2 linked regions of the Simiduia agarivorans SA1 = DSM 21679 genome follow. The protein of the gene in region 1 interacts with the protein of each later gene in a pairwise test. Links are inferred from orthologs where the notes say so. Each region holds a gene or a part of one and is shown in the gene's direction. Other genes may lie near its edges. The genes, in order: M5M_RS00755 and secB.

Region 1 (3,100 bases):
AAAACCACACCTGGTTGCCACCCAGATCCACGGTGACAAGAGCGCCGGTATCGATGACGCCATGGTATTGCGGCTGGAAAACCAGCACCTGTTCCTGAGTTTTAATGGCGGCGTGCTGCGCAGCGATCACACCATCAAAACCAACTACAGTCTGGGTAAAGTACACGAGGTAATATTTGAAGTTATCAACGGCAAACACTATGTGTACTACAGCGAAGACGGCAAACTAGAAGCGGCGTACAAAGCCGGGAATGCCAGCGCCTATCTGGTGAAAGACGGTTCCAACAATTACGTGATGAACAAGAGCTACGATCAGGCCTACTTCAAGGTAGGAAACTATACCCAAAGCAACCCCGACAAGGAAGGCAGTCAGACCGGCAATGCCAATAACTACGGCGAAGTGGTTGTGTACGATTTTTGGGTCGAGCACAAGTAATACGGTACGAACCTAAAACAAGCCAATAAAAAACCCGGTCTGCAGACCGGGTTTCACTCACCATTACTCGGCGGATTTTTCCCGCTCCGCCATTTTTTCATGCCGCTGTTTCATTTTTGCTTCATGCTTTTGGTGGCGTTGCTCGATCAGTTCATCCATTTTGACTAGCTGCTCGGCGGTGAGAATCGCCCTGAACTCACGCATTTGTACTGCACGTTCAACCATCTTTTCACTCATCAACGCAGCCATCACATCGGCCTGGGCCTTAAGCTCCGCAACGCTTGCACCGGCCCGCTCCAACACTTTGAATTGCTTCATCTGCGCCTTCATCTGCTCGCGCGCCGCCTTGTGATCAGCGCGGTACTTGTCGCGCATTGCGCGCGCCTGCTCCTGCTGAGCCTCGGTCAGCTCAAGCTTTTTTATCATTTTTTCACCCAAGGCCGGCCCGTGCATGCCAAAGGGGTCACCTTTGGCCACCGCCACCGATGCCATCCCACCCAGCGCAACCAAAGTCGCCGCTACCACCCAACGTTTTACATTGCCTTGTACGTTCATAGGAACTCCTTCTAAGTGTCTGTTTTCAAACCACAGGGTTATCCTAGAACCAGACCGGGTAAACAAGGGCTGTGGGCAGGTTAAATACTGTTAAGAAGGGTTATTCATGGGATCGCAGGTTCACAAAGGTGTCGCTTTTTCGCCACAATAGCCTCAATTGCAGAGGACTCATACTATGAACCGTATTTTGCTGGTGGATGACGACCTGGAGCTGGCGGAGTTATTGAGGGACTACCTGGGCGCCGAAGGCTTCGCCGTGCACCACTGCCCCAATGGCGTTGCCGCTGTCGACTATCTGGCCCGCCACGTCACCGACCTGCTGGTGCTGGATGTGATGATGCCCGAAATGGACGGCATGACCCTGCTGAAAACCCTGCGCAATCAACAAGCCAACCAGACCCCTATCCTCATGTTGACTGCCAAGGGGGATCCGGTGGATCGCATCCTCGGGCTGGAATTGGGTGCAGATGACTATCTGGCTAAACCGTGTAATCCGCGCGAATTGCTGGCCCGGATCAAGGCGATTCTGCGTCGGACCCAGAGTGTCCCTGCCAGTGGCGGCAAGCTGGAGGTCAGCGGTATCCAGATAAACAAAGGCAACCGTACCGCACTGTTCCGCCAGACACCATTGGAGCTTACGGGCGCCGAGTTCACGGTACTTGAGCTGTTGATGGCCAAAGCCGGTGAAGTGATTTCCAAGGATGAACTCACTGAACAAGCTTTGGGCCGCAAGCTCACAGCCTACGACCGCTCCATCGATGTGCATGTGAGCAACATCCGCAAAAAGCTTCAGGCCACGGGCGCAGACAAAGATCTGATCATCAATATTCGTGGTGCCGGCTATATGCTCAAGGTTGATGCATGATCCGCTTATTCTGGAAAATTTTTATTGGTTTCTGGCTTGCCACCATTGTGATTCTGGCCGGCACCGCGTGGGTGATGCACGAACTCGAACCCAGCAACTTCCCCCGGCCTCCACGCGCCCCCCTGTTCAGCAAAGACCCCGAGGCCATGCGGCTACTCCACTTTGCAACCCGCGACGCAGTCAACGCCACCGAAAGGGAATTCACCGAGCGCATCCGCACCCTGCCGCACTGGGCCAGACGCAATGTGTTTGTACTGGATTCCCAGGGCTTTGAAATATTTGACCGCGAATTGCCTAGCCCGGTGGCAGACCTGATGCGGAAATTGGACCTGGACCGGCCTTTCAAAAAGCTCGAGCGCAAAAACCGCACCTATTACGGCCGCCTGATACAACTTGAGGACGGCCAGTACGTGCGCATGGTGGTCGCGGCACATGACGGCCAGCGCAACATGCTTCTGCAAATGTTTTTGCTGAATCTTTGGCCGGTTTTACTGATGGCGGTGCTGGTGAGCGGCTCGGTGTGCTATCTGATGGCCCGCTACCTCACGCGTCCGGTCGAAGCACTGAAGCAAGCCACACGACGCGTCGCCGCCGGGGATTTCGATTATCGCGTGTCGCCGCAAATGCCGCGGGGTAAGGATGAAATGAGCAGTCTGGCTATCGATTTTGACCTGATGACGGAGCAACTGCAATCGGCACGCGCCGCCCAAGACAGATTGATCAAGGATGTCTCCCATGAATTGCGCTCGCCGCTGATGCGCCTTCAATTCGCGCTGGGCCTTGCCCAGCAACACGCAGGAGAGGCAGCTAACGACCATATCAACAAGGCTCGTCAGGCCGCGGATTACCTGAACAACATCATTTCCGATATTTTGTCGCTACCGGTGAATCCAACCGACGAATGGCCGCGCGACGATGTGGTGGACCTGGTGCCGCTGCTGTCGGGACTGATGGAAGAGTTTATGCCGCAAGCATCCGCCAAAACGATTCAACTGACCTTTGATCATGGCAGCTTTAAAGAAGCGCTGGTGGATACCCGCAGCAATACGCTGGTGGGCGTTTTCGATAACATCCTCACCAATGCAATTCGCCACACACCCAAGGGTGGGCGCATCCACATAGACCTGCAAGAACAAAAAAACCAATGGCAGATCACGCTGGAAGATTCGGGGCCAGGCGTGGCGGATTCGGAACTCGATAAACTGTTCACCCCCTTCTTCCGCACAGATGAGGCGCGCGACCGG
Region 2 (3,106 bases), 2.9 Mb from region 1 along the record:
GCCACGGCCTTGTCGATGGCCTCGCAATAGACCGGATTCTGGAAAAAGTCGCCGTCGCTGATGGCCTTATTGATGCGGGTAAAGTTCTGGTACACCACCCGGCCGGCGCCCAGGGTCATGTGGCCCACTTCCGAGTTGCCCATCTGGCCTTCGGGCAGGCCCACGGCCATGCCGGAGGTGCCGATCAGGGTCTTGGGGTTATTGGCCCAGAGCTTATCCCAGGTGGGGGTATTGGCGGCCATAATGGCGTTGTGGGCGCTATTTTCGGAATAACCGAAGCCATCGAGAACAATTAATACCAGCGGCTTGTTGGCGGACATAGTTTTTCTTGCCTGTTTTGTACAACCTGTGAGGGCCGCGATTGTACCCGCTTGGGGATGACAACTCTATTGCCGGGAGCGAGTAAAGCCGCGCCTTCCATGCTTTTTTGGCACCAACTGGGTATACTTGCCGCCCCCGCCAATGCTGTGAAGGAAGCGACGTGGAACTGATTGTATTTTTGACTGAACAGTGGATGCTGGTGTCCCTGTTCCTGGTGCTGGCCTACACCTACATGTGGCGCGAAAAATCCAAGGCCGGTGCAACCTTGTCGGTGCACCAGCTGACCGCCGTGGTCAACCAGGGCAATGCCCAGTTGGTAGACCTGCGCGACAGCGCGGAATTCCAGGCCGGCCATATCGTGGACGCGATCAATATTCCGCACAATAAACTGGAAAAGCAGCTGTCGGAGCTGGAGCGTCACCGCGCCAAAACCCTGGTGTTGGTGGACAAGCTGGGCCAGCACACCGGTGCCGCCGGTCGTTTGCTGCGGGACAAAGAATTCAACGTGGTGCGCCTGAACGGCGGCATGGCGGAATGGACCGGGCAAAACCTGCCGGTGGTCAAGGGCAAGGGCTGATGTTGTAACACGGCGGTTGAAATCTGCTCCAACCGTCGTCATTTACTTAGTCAGTCATTACGAGGTCACCCCATGGCACAGCCAGTTACCGTCTACAGCACCAGCATTTGCCCCTACTGCGTCCGGGCCAAGCAGTTGCTTACCCAGAAGGGTATCGCATTCGAAGAGATCAACCTGGACAAGCACCCGGAGCAGCGAATGGACGTGATGAAGCGTTCTGGTCGTCGCACTGTACCTCAGATCTGGGTGGGGGAAACCCACGTGGGGGGCTTTGATGACCTTTGGGCCCTGGACCGGGCCGGCAAGCTGGACCCATTGGTGGCCGGCGAGGCTTGAAACCCAGAGGTTTGACCCCATTAATAGGGTTCAGTCGGCGGCACGCTTGCCCAGAGCTGAACCCATAACAACAACGTTTTAAGGCAAGTTCCCATGACAGAAGAAATCCAACCCACAGGCGCAGGCGTCGAGATTCCCACCGAGCCAAATCAGCAATTTGCGTTGCAGCGCGTATACCTCAAGGACTTGTCGTTTGAAGCACCCATGGGTGTGAAGGCTTTCATGAAAGACTGGAAGCCCTCGGTTAACCAGGAGCTGAACACCAAAACCTCGCGGGTTGATGGCGATAACTATGAAGTGGTGCTGACCATCACCGTGACCGTATCACTGGGTGAAGAAACGGCGTTCCTGGCGGAAATCCAACAGGCCGGTTTGTTCCACATTGCGGGTCTGCCCGAACAGGCACTGCCGCAAATCCTGAACACCGCGTGCCCGCAAATCCTGTTTCCCTACGCGCGCGAGACCATCGACTCCGTGGTTGTCAAAGGCAGTTTCCCTGCATTGATGCTGCCCCCGATTAATTTTGATGCCCTGTTCGCGCAGGCCGTTGCACAAGCCAAGGCAACTGCGCCGGAAGGTGAAGCGGCAACAGAACAGTAACCGCGCGTTGCTGGAAGAAAAACGGTGCTCAGGCGCCGTTTTTTTTTATATATGCGCTGTGCAAGGCCGCATTCTTACATAGAATGCAGGTGTCACTCATAAGGAAGCGGTTGGTTTGACTATTGCCCGGCTGTTGTTATTGTTTTGCCTGTGTGCCTTGGCTTGGTGCGCACGCGCTGAACTATTGCTGGACGGCGTTCGTGGCGACGTGGCGGACAATATTCTGGTGCACACCAGCCTTAACGACGAGCCTTGCGACGCGCCCCGTTGGCGGATACAGCAGCGGCGACGGGATCTGGCTAAGCAAGTCAATCTTGCCCTGCAGGCCTTTGGTTATTATCGCGCCAGCTTTACCCAAACCTTTACCGAAACGCCGCAGTGCTGGCAACTCACGCTGACCGTCGAGCCCGGGCCCCGGGTGCTATGGCGCAACATCGACGTACAATTGCTCGACCAGCCGCCGGCGCTGGATGAAAGTGTACTGATGCTGGTCCAGCAACCGCCCCTGCTGCCGGGTGCGGGCCTGATCCACAAAGACTACGACAATTACAAAGCCAGCCTGCTCGACAGTGTGAAAGCGCAGGGTTATTGGCGCGCGAGCTTTGCGCAGGCGGAGCTGGCCATTCACCCCGATGACCTGGCGGCCGATGCGCACTTGCACCTGCAGCTGGGGCCGCGCTACCAGTTTGGTCAATTCAACTTCAGTCCGGTACCGCTCGATCAGGATTTATTGCACCGGCTGACCGGCGATGTGGAAGGTGAGCCCTACACCGCCGACGCGCTGCAGGATATTTATGCGCAACTGCAGGCGAGTAACTATTTCCGCAGTGTATTGATTAATCCGCACATTAATCAGAATGACGACGACCAGATTGTGCCGATGGACGTGGACCTGAGCATGGCCAGTCAGACCAGTTTTGGCGCTGGCGTGGGTTTTTCCACCGATCAGGGGCCGCGGGTGCGGGGTGACTACCAGAATCGCTATTTCAACGAATGGGGCCACAAATACCGGCTGGATGCGCTGGTATCGCGCGACCTGCAGGAAATGTCGGGCACCTACACCATTCCCCGTGCCGAGGCCTACCGGGAATGGTACGAAATCAGTGGCGGCTGGATTCGTGAGAGTACCAGTAGCTACGAATCCACCGCCACCACCACCCGTGTGCGCGCGGTTGAAGCCTTTGCCGGCGATTGGATACTCAACACCGGCGTCAATCTGCGGCGGGAAAGCTACGTGATCGGTTCCGAACCGGCCGATGAAAAATGGTTGAT

What was found.
Region 2: the proteins of M5M_RS00755 (region 1) and secB interact in binary tests that used the Escherichia coli proteins (3 or more experiments, as listed by UniProt). The link is inferred for Simiduia agarivorans SA1 = DSM 21679 from one-to-one orthologs.

The regions. Positions count from the first base shown.
Region 1 is NC_018868.3:162,076-165,175, reverse strand. The notes cover bases 238-3,011. They hold M5M_RS00755 (response regulator transcription factor), read left to right. Parts: upstream 238-1,166; coding sequence 1,167-1,856; downstream 1,857-3,011. Other genes in these bases: M5M_RS00750 (ATP-binding protein), read left to right, coding at 1,853-3,011; M5M_RS00760 (Spy/CpxP family protein refolding chaperone), read right to left, coding at 500-991; M5M_RS20900 (polysaccharide lyase family 7 protein), read left to right, coding at 238-436. In the rest of the region: more of M5M_RS20900, read left to right, coding at 1-237; more of M5M_RS00750, read left to right, coding at 3,012-3,100. UniProt on the Escherichia coli protein: Response regulator member of the two-component regulatory system CpxA/CpxR which responds to envelope stress response by activating expression of downstream genes including cpxP, degP, dsbA and ppiA.
Region 2 is NC_018868.3:3,110,525-3,113,630, forward strand. Bases 301-3,080 are described here. They hold secB (protein-export chaperone SecB), read left to right. Parts: upstream 301-1,327; coding sequence 1,328-1,834; downstream 1,835-3,080. Other genes in these bases: gpmI (2,3-bisphosphoglycerate-independent phosphoglycerate mutase), read right to left, coding at 301-320; M5M_RS14050 (rhodanese-like domain-containing protein), read left to right, coding at 482-898; grxC (glutaredoxin 3), read left to right, coding at 971-1,234; M5M_RS14065 (autotransporter assembly complex protein TamA), read left to right, coding at 1,950-3,080. Also shown: more of gpmI, read right to left, coding at 1-300; more of M5M_RS14065, read left to right, coding at 3,081-3,106. UniProt on the Escherichia coli protein: One of the proteins required for the normal export of some preproteins out of the cell cytoplasm. It is a molecular chaperone that binds to a subset of precursor proteins, maintaining them in a translocation-competent state.